Regions from separate parts of the Vibrio sp. 2130-1 genome, predicted to be linked through region 3. Evidence: predicted binding sites of a transcription regulator. Region 3 holds the regulator's gene; each other region holds the start of a gene.

Region 1 (3,282 bases), on a different contig from region 3:
TCTTGCTTCAGACAAGCCATACGCTGAAAAGATCAAACGTAACGAAGAAGAAATCCGTCGTTCAATCGCTAAGCTAAAAATGATTGAAGAAGAGACTTCTCTAAACGTACAGAACATTAAAGACATCAGCCGTCGTATGTCTATCGGTGAAGCAAAAGCTCGCCGTGCGAAGAAAGAGATGGTTGAAGCGAACTTGCGTCTTGTAATTTCTATCGCGAAGAAATACACCAACCGTGGCCTACAGTTCTTGGATCTGATCCAGGAAGGTAACATCGGTCTGATGAAAGCGGTAGATAAGTTCGAATATCGTCGTGGTTACAAGTTCTCGACTTACGCAACGTGGTGGATCCGTCAGGCAATCACTCGTTCAATCGCGGACCAAGCACGTACGATTCGTATCCCGGTACACATGATCGAAACGATCAACAAGCTAAACCGTATTTCTCGTCAAATGTTGCAAGAGATGGGTCGCGAGCCACTACCGGAAGAACTGGCAGAGCGCATGCAAATGCCAGAAGACAAGATTCGTAAAGTTCTAAAAATCGCTAAAGAGCCTATCTCAATGGAGACACCAATCGGTGACGACGAAGATTCGCATCTAGGTGATTTTATCGAAGATACAACGCTAGAACTTCCGCTAGATTCTGCAACTGCAACTAGCCTTAAGGTGGCAACAAAAGACGTGCTTGCAGGTCTAACGCCACGTGAAGCGAAAGTACTTCGTATGCGCTTTGGTATCGACATGAACACTGACCATACTCTAGAAGAAGTTGGTAAGCAGTTCGACGTTACTCGTGAGCGTATCCGTCAGATCGAAGCAAAAGCACTACGTAAACTTCGTCACCCAAGCCGCTCAGAGACTCTGCGCAGCTTCCTAGACGAATAATCGCAGCGCATACAAGCTTTTAGAAATCAAAAAAGGTGACTTTAGGTCACCTTTTTTATTATCTACTGTTCTAAGTGGATAAAAACTAAGCGCAATTGCCCTAGTTGGTATCTAGACACCTTGCAACGCTTCCCCTATAATCGTTGTCCTATTAAGGCCCCTTAGCTCAGTGGTTAGAGCAGTCGACTCATAATCGATTGGTCCGCAGTTCAAGTCTGCGAGGGGCCACCATATTTCGAAAGGCGTAGCAGGTTAATACCTGCTACGCCTTTTTTGTATCTTATATCTTTGGGTACAATTTCGGTTGCGGTAACTCGTCATTAACCTCGTAATAGCTTTTCCTCTTCCCCTTTTCTTTAACTATTATCTGGCTTTCTATATGTAGCAATGAAACAAAATGTCCGCTCGTGATTTAAACCATTGACCCTCAGACAACTTCTGATAGGATGGACATACAAACGTATGGACGTCTAAAACAAAAAATGGAGCTACAATGAAAAGTATTGGTCACTTAAAGAAACTAGCTTTGATTCTCACGGCAGTAGTCGGCTTAAGCGCTTGTGGAGAAAAAGATGACTCTGTCATTAAAGTGGGCGCGACAGTTGGGCCACATGCACAAGTAGTCGAGGCGGTAGCGAAGGAGGCAGCGAAGCAAGGTTTGAATGTCGAAGTCATTGAGTTTTCTGACTACGTGACACCTAATGCCGCTCTTAGCGATGGTAGCATCGATATTAATAGCTATCAGCACCAGCCATTTTTAGACAACTTCAACAGTAGCCATAACGCCCAATTAGTATCAATTGGTCAGTCCATTCTTATGCGTATGGGGCTTTATTCCAATAAGTATCGCTCACTGCAAGAGCTTCCAAACAATGCACGTATAGCGCTTCCAAATGACCCTACCAACGGTGGTCGTGGTCTGTTGCTACTCGCCGATGCAGGTTTAATTGAGCTGAAACAGGGTGTTGGCCATAAAGCCGCCCTAACTGATATCACAAAAAACGCAAAATCATTTGAATTTGTCGAGGTAGATGCCGCTCAGCTACCAAGAACATTAGATGATGTGGACGCGGCTGCGATTACAATGAACTACGTAATGTCTTCTGGTTTAGATCCGAAGAAACAAAGTATCTATCTTGAAGCAAAAGACGCCCCATTAGCAGTCATGGTCATCGCCACTCGTGACGCAGACAAAAATAATGAAGCGTATAAAAAGTTCGTTTCTATTTATCAATCTCAAGCGATTCGTGATTATCTCGATCGCACTTTCAAAGGCACAATCGAAGCAGCTTTTTAATCAATAAAGCAGCGAATATTTTGCTCCACGAATCAGATAGAAAAGAGGCTAATGTTTTCTCATAGCCTCTTCTTTTCATTACTCACTAAATCGACTCATTGTCGACTTTCAGCCTCTAACTTCATTGCCAAATAAGCTTGGTCAGCAGAAACCAATTCAGGACGGTTAATCAACTTCCAGAGGAAGTATGGTGGGATTAAAAATACGATGAAGTAGAGAGATTCATGGAAGAAAACATCGGCTATCGTTTGCTGATGCTCCCAAAGTGCCGTCAGTGCGAAGAGCTCTAACATCACGCCTAATACGCCAAAGACGACAGAGACAACAATCGCTAAACCCAGTAGTTCTCTAATAAAGTGCTTGTATGCCATGATACTAATTCCTTCTAGCAATAAGTCATACTAACTTACGCTCATAAGAAAGAAGCCAGCTTGACTATCATCAAACTCCCCTCATCACAGTTAAGAACTTAGTTTTATAAAAAAGGACTTGTATATAGCACCATTGAAGATTGACCTTTCTATCACAATACAATGACATCATTTCTCGACTTTGAGACTAGCCTTTTACATTTATCAGCAGTGTAAACAAGAGGTCATAATGAAAAAATATACCTATCCTTTACTTGCTATCTCAGGTGGTCTTTTATTGACGGGCTGCGGTAGCGACGACTCTTCATCCGATACAGAAGCAGCCACTTTTTCTCTCAGCGTTTCCGATGCTCCTGTCGACGATGCCAACAAAATCGTTTTAGCGTTTCAAGATGTTGTCCTTGTACCATTTGACCCTGAAACTGGCGAGCAAACTGGAGAACACATTCTGTTAGATGCTAGTGACAATGGAGCACTACACCAAGTTGATCTAATGGAATATCAGGGAAGCAACGCTAAAACGATCATTCACGAACAGGACATCGCTCCTGGTGATTATGCTATGTGTGTGTACGCTAAAGACGGCAAACAATTAAACGATACAACACTGTCATACGTAGAGAAGACAGACGGCAACATCAAAGGCTTAGTTGTACCTAGCCGAGGCAGCTGTTTTGGTTTTAAACCAGATACGAGCGATCAAGGTCGCTTAAAGTTTTCGCAAAAAG
Region 2 (3,282 bases), on a different contig from region 3:
ACCCGCTAGAGCAAGAGCAGAGGCAGCCGTTGCTACAGTCAAAAGACCTTTAAGGCTAAATTTCATCTTTATCTCCTTATAATTTGTATTTTTGATACTTATCTGTGGTCTACACGGCGCACCACTGCGTCACCGATAGACTGAATAATCTGTACTAGAACAATCAACATCACGACAGTCACGGCCATGATAGTTACATCGTAGCGGTGGAAACCGTAACGAATGGCTACGTCACCTAGGCCGCCGCCGCCTACCGTACCCGCCATAGCTGAGTAGCTAACGAGAGTGACCAAGGTAATCGTTACTGAGTTAACAATAGTCGGCATTGCTTCAGGTAGTAGAACTTTTGTGATGATCTGTGTTGGTGTCGCCCCCATTGACTGCGCTGCTTCCACCAAGCCTGTCGGTACTTCTAATAAAGCACCTTCAATAAGACGAGCGACAAAAGGAATGGCGCCAATAGTCAGTGGGACGATTGCTGCGGTTGTACCGATAAAGGTTCCAACTAGCATTTTTGTCACTGGAATAATCGCAACCATCAGTACGAGGAATGGCACAGAACGACCAATGTTAACGATAGCGCCTAAGCCGCTATTTAGTTTGGTGTTTTCAAGTAGGCCGCCTTTCTTAGTAATATGGAGGATTACGCCTAATGGAATACCCACAGCAAAGCCGACTAATCCGGCAACCGCAACCATGTAAAGCGTTTCCCACGTTGCACCTAAAAGTAGTTTGCTGTTTAAGCTCAGCCATTCAGAAATCGTATTAAAGGACATAACCAAGTACCTCTACTTTTACGTTGTGCTTACGCAGGTATTCAAGAGCTGCGTTGTCATCTTCTTCGTTACCAAATAGCTCTGCGACCATCATGCCGAATTTCACGCCACCAGCGTAATCAAGGTCGGAACTCAAAATACTCACATCAATATTGTATTTACGAGAAATTTGCGACATTAACGGTGCATCGACGGTTGCGCCAGTAAACTCTAAGCGAACCAGCGGGTAGCTGCCATCAACACGCTCTGCTTGCAGACGAGCTTGGTAATCTTCAGGAATGGAAAGATCCAGCGTTGAGCGAATGAATTGGTGCGCTAGCTCTGTCTTAGGGTGCGCAAAAATATCGCCAACGGTGCCTTTTTCCACCAGCTCACCACCACCGATGATTGCTACTTCGTGACAGATACTTTTTACGACTTCCATTTCGTGAGTGATAAGTAAAATCGTGATGTTGAGTTTGCGGTTGATCTCTTTCAATAACTCAAGGATAGATTGAGTTGTTGCCGGGTCTAGCGCACTAGTGGCCTCATCACAAAGCAGCACGCTAGGATCGGATGCTAATGCACGAGCAATTGCCACACGCTGTTTTTGTCCGCCACTTAAGTTAGATGGGTAGCTCTCGTGTTTGTCGGCTAAGCCTACAAGCTTTAGCAACTCAGTTACTTTTGTTGTGATTTGCGATTTGTCTTTACCTGCCAGTTCTAGGGGTAATGCCACATTATCAAACACAGTACGAGACGAAAGCAGGTTAAAGTGCTGGAAGATCATGCCAATGTTACGGCGTGTTTCGACTAGTTGTTTTTTACTGAGTTTGGTTAGATCTACACCATCAACGATGATGGAACCAGAAGTCGGTGCTTCTAGCATGTTGACACAGCGGATCAGCGTACTTTTACCAGCACCTGATGAACCGATAACACCAAAGATGGTGCCTTTGTCGATGTGTAGGTTAATGTCTTTCAGGGCAAGGATTTCCTTACTGCCTTGGTAGAACACTTTATTGACGTTTTTTATTTCTATCATGTTTCAACCTGCCCAAAGATACGGGGAACTTCGCTGTCAAAAACGGCCTTTGACAGAACTTAATGTTGAGCTTTATCTCAATTTTCAGTTGATGCTATGGGTTAAGCAGAATGAAGTCAATAGATATTTTTACGTCTAGACGTCTAAATGTATGGATGTTCTGTTTTGAAACGAAGATGTATAGATAACAAGCAGGAGGTAGACGGCGGGGCACCCTCAGATTTACCGATTCTTGCCCAACAAATCAACCGTTTTGTCGAGGCCTAGAATGAATTAGATAGTGTTGAAGTTTATAAGGTATGTAATAATCTGATTAAACCGAGTTAATAGAGAAATACGTTTTGGCAAAACCTGCTGTTTTTATCGATCGTGATGGCGTGATAAACGTTGACCACGGCTACGTTCATGACGAACATGATTTTGAGTACATTGATGGTGTATTTGAAGCGACGAAAGCGCTAAAAGATAAAGGCTACCTTCTAGTGTTAGTGACGAATCAATCGGGCATCGCACGCGGTAAATTCAGTGAAGACCGTTTCTTGTCTCTGACTCAATGGATGGATTGGAACTTTGCTGATAATGGTGTTGAGTTCGATGGTATCTATTACTGTCCACATCATCCAGAACATGGCATTGGCGAGTACAAGCAAGATTGTGCGTGCCGTAAGCCAAAACCAGGCATGTTCATTTCTGCGCGTGACTTCTTGAAGATCGACATGGAGAAATCTGTGATGATCGGCGATAAAGCTGAAGACATGATGGCAGCAGAAGCGGCAGGCGTTGGCACTAAGATTTTGGTTCGCACTGGTAAGCCAGTAACGGAACAGGGCGAAGCCATTGCAACGGTAGTATTAGATAGCATTGCAGATGTGCCTGCGTACTTAAACAAGTAATCTTCATTACTGACTGAGATAAGGGAAGCCACTGCTTCCCTTTTGTTTGATTCCTTCTTTTAGTCTGAACACTTATGAGCAAAAAACTCACCATTCTTGATATCGCAAAATTGGCAGGCGTGGGCAAATCGACAGTAAGCCGTGTGCTTACTAACGATCCAAAAGTGAAACCCCAAACGCGAGAGAAGGTTGAGCAAATTATTCGTGAATCTGGTTATGTGCCGTCCAAATCTGCGCAATCAATGCGTGGCGGCAGCCAAAAAGTTATTGGGGTTATCATCTCCCGTTTAGATTCACCATCAGAAAATCGCGCCGTTGGTACCATGCTCAATGCTTTGTATTCCGCTGGTTATGATGCGGTGATCATGGAAAGCCAATTCGATCGCGATAAAACCAATGAGCATTTGGATGTGCTTAAACGTCGCAACGTCGATGGGGTGATCGTGTTTGGTTTTACTGGATGTGATGAGCGAGCATTGGCGGAGTGGGGGAATCGTATCGTCGTGATCGCGATGGACACGCAAATGGTTTCTTCGATCAACTACGATAACCAAGGTGTGATAGACATGGCTTTGTCTCACCTTGAGCA
Region 3 (3,282 bases):
AGGTCTTGACTCTATTGATATTGAAGTTAAGCACCGCACGATCGATGAATTTGTGGATACTGTTGCGAGCATTGCAGACACTTTTGGCGGTATCAACCTTGAAGATATTAAAGCACCAGACTGTTTTGAGATTGAAAAGCGTCTGATTGAGCGTTGTGATGTACCAGTATTCCACGATGATCAACATGGTACTGCTATTGTAACGGCAGCGGGTATGCTGAATGCAATCGAACTTCAAGGTAAGAAACTTGAAGATTCAACAATTGTTTGTCTTGGCGCTGGCGCTGCCGCTGTAGCGTGTATGGAGCTTCTGATCAAATGCGGTGCAATGCGCGAAAAAATCTACATGCTAGATCGCAAAGGTGTGATTCACACTCGTCGTGATGACCTTAATGAATATAAGCAGTTATTTGCGAACAATACAGATAAGCGCACACTAGAAGACGTAATTGAAGGTGCAGATCTGTTCCTAGGTGTATCTGGTCCAAACCTGTTGCCAGCGGAAGCGTTGAAGTTGATGGCTGATAAGCCAATCGTATTCGCATGTTCTAACCCGGATCCTGAAATCAAGCCGGAACTTGCTCACGCAGTTCGTGATGACTTGATCATGGGTACTGGCCGTAGTGATTATCCTAACCAAGTTAACAACGTATTGTGTTTCCCATTCATTTTCCGTGGTGCTCTTGATGTGCGTGCAAGTGAAATCAATGATGAAATGAAACTTGCAGCCGTTGAGGCGATTCGCGAGCTAGCAAAAGAGCCTGTACCTGAAGCCGTATTGAAGGCTGCCGGTGTTGATAAGCTAGAGTTTGGTGCGGACTATATTATTCCAAAACCAATGGATTCACGTTTGCTACCACGTGTTGCAAAAGCGGTTGCTCAGGCGGCGGTTAATTCAGGTGTAGCTCGTATCGAGATGCCTGAAAACTACATGGCAGAGTAATATATCTTTCAGATGTGATACACAAAAAATGGGACGCTATTGCGTCCCATTTTTTATGTCATCCATTTGGCTCGAGGCAAGAGTTATTACCTGAAACCTTTTATCAGGCTTTTTTATTCTTCGTCGAATGACTCAAATTCGATGCCCATTTCCGTCATCAGCGCTTTTACTTCTGTTGGAATATCATCAGGACGGTCTTTACGAAGGTCTTCATCTGTCGGAAGTGGCTGACCTGTGTACGCGTGCAAAAATGCCTCGCATAGCAATTCGCTATTGGTTGCATGGCGTAAGTTATTGATCTGACGGCGAGTACGCTCATCAGTTAGCACCTTTAAAACTTTTAGCGGGATAGAGACGGTAATTTTTTTTACTTGTTCGCTTTTTTTGCCGTGCTCTGCATATGGGCTAATGTATTCGCCATTCCAGTCAGCCATTGCACACCTTCATTTATGTAATCGGTTAAAAATAATTTAGGTGCTGATTTTAGCTGCATTTACCGCCATAAGCAAAGACATATAGACGTCTAGAAGTGTTGACGTCTCATTTTTTGACGAGTAAAGTGAACATAACAGCAAAGGAAGCGTGTTGATCACTTTATGTTACTCATTAGATATAGCGCATTCCTATTTAGAAGTCATTACCCGTGAAAGGATACACCCATGAGCACTCGCAAACCTGCGACCATTGCAGTACGCACTGGTATTGAATCAGACAGCCAATATCATGCTGTCGTTCCACCTATTTATCTTTCCACTAACTATGGTTTTCCTGCTTTTGGTGAAGTGCCCAAGTATGATTACACACGATCTGGTAATCCAAACCGCGGACTGTTGGAAAGTGCGCTATCTGAACTTGAGTCTGGAAAAGGAGCGGTTGTTACTAACTGCGGTACGTCGGCATTAAATTTATGGGTTTCCGCTTTTCTCGGCCCAGATGATCTCATTATTGCTCCTCACGATTGTTATGGTGGTACCTATCGTCTTTTTAATACCCGAGCTAACAAAGGCGATTTTAAGGTTCAGTTTGTCGATCAATCAGACGAACAGGCTTTAGATGCTGCATTGGCACAAAAACCAAAACTCATTTTGCTAGAAACTCCGTCAAACCCTCTGGTTCGCGTAGTGGATATTGCAGCTACTTGTGAAAAAGCGAAACAAATCGGCGCGTTAGTTGCGGTGGACAATACCTTTTTGACACCCGTGTACCAAAAACCTTTAGAGCTAGGTGCGGATTTTGTTATCCACTCCACAACAAAGTACATCAACGGTCATTCGGACGTAATTGGTGGAGTAATCATCACCAACACAGAAGCGCATGCAGAAGAGCTTGCATGGTGGGGTAATTGTATTGGTGCAACGGGCACACCTTTCGATAGTTACATGACACTGCGAGGTATTCGTACGCTTGCTGCTCGTATGAGAGTACATGAAGAGAGCTCACAGCAGGTACTAGCTTACCTACAGAAACAAGCGTTAGTTAAAACTATCTATCATCCAAGCCTGCCGGAACATCCAGGTCACGACATTGCTAAAAAGCAGCAAACGGGCTTTGGCTCTATGTTGAGTTTTGAGTTTGCTGGTTCGTTTGAGCAGTTAAAGGTGTTTGTGAAAGAGCTCCAACTGTTTTCATTAGCAGAGTCATTAGGTGGTGTAGAAAGTTTGATTTGCCACCCAGCATCCATGACGCACCGTGCAATGGGTGAGGAGGCGCTGGCGGAGGCTGGGGTCTCTCATCAACTATTGCGTTTGTCTGTCGGTTTGGAAGATGCACAAGACCTCATCACAGATTTAGAACAAGCGTTCGCTAAAGCTACCCAGTAATAGGAGACGATAACAATGACTGTACAACGTCAGCTGCATAAGTTTGGTGGCAGTAGCTTAGCAAACCCAGAATGCTACTTACGCGTTGTGGGTATTCTCAAGGAGTATTCGACAGAAAATGATCTTGTGGTCGTATCTGCTGCAGGAAAAACCACTAACCGCTTGATTGAGTTTTTGGAAGGGTTAAGTAAAGATGGCCGAATTGCGCATGAAGCGCTTCAAAGCTTGAGACAGTTCCAAACTGAGCTAATAGAAAGCTTGTTGGAGAGTGAAGCAAAAGAAGAGCTGTTAGCTTTATTACATGATGAGTTCAGTACTCTCTCGGAACTGACTGCACCACTCACTAATGCGCAAAAAGCTGCGGTACTGGGACACGGAGAAGTATGGTCTGCTCGCCTACTGGCCGCGTTATTATCTCAACGTTCTATCCCTGCGGTTGCACAAGATGCACGAGCGTTTTTACGTGCAGAAGCGGGAACTCAACCAGAGGTTGATCGCGCTCGTTCATACCCTTTAATT

The links. The regulator MetJ, encoded in region 3, represses methionine synthesis genes. The targets are predictions, from matches to a motif close to TTAGACNTNTANANGTCTAA.
Region 1: a site for MetJ is predicted at 1,341-1,360, ahead of R7Q09_RS11910 (MetQ/NlpA family ABC transporter substrate-binding protein). Genes of this name have one in related genera too.
Region 2: a site for MetJ is predicted at 1,928-1,947, ahead of metN (methionine ABC transporter ATP-binding protein MetN). Genes of this name have one in related genera too.

The regions. Positions count from the first base shown of each region.
Region 1 covers NZ_JAWOUT010000006.1:341,059-344,340, reverse strand. The annotation lists gene rpoD (RNA polymerase sigma factor RpoD) at 1-886, shown strand, start outside; tRNA gene R7Q09_RS11915 (tRNA-Ile) at 1,042-1,117, shown strand; gene R7Q09_RS11910 (MetQ/NlpA family ABC transporter substrate-binding protein) at 1,380-2,183, shown strand; gene R7Q09_RS11905 (hypothetical protein) at 2,279-2,554, opposite strand; gene R7Q09_RS11900 (DUF4382 domain-containing protein) at 2,784-3,282, shown strand, end outside.
Region 2 covers NZ_JAWOUT010000010.1:160,265-163,546, forward strand. The annotation lists gene R7Q09_RS16330 (MetQ/NlpA family lipoprotein) at 1-66, opposite strand, end outside; gene R7Q09_RS16335 (methionine ABC transporter permease) at 99-776, opposite strand; gene metN (methionine ABC transporter ATP-binding protein MetN) at 766-1,800, opposite strand; gene gmhB (D-glycero-beta-D-manno-heptose 1,7-bisphosphate 7-phosphatase) at 2,142-2,693, shown strand; gene treR (trehalose operon repressor TreR) at 2,768-3,282, shown strand, end outside.
Region 3 covers NZ_JAWOUT010000021.1:46,695-49,976, reverse strand. The annotation lists gene R7Q09_RS21905 (malic enzyme-like NAD(P)-binding protein) at 1-943, shown strand, start outside; gene metJ (met regulon transcriptional regulator MetJ) at 1,057-1,377, opposite strand; gene R7Q09_RS21895 (O-succinylhomoserine (thiol)-lyase) at 1,603-2,763, shown strand; gene R7Q09_RS21890 (bifunctional aspartate kinase/homoserine dehydrogenase II) at 2,779-3,282, shown strand, end outside.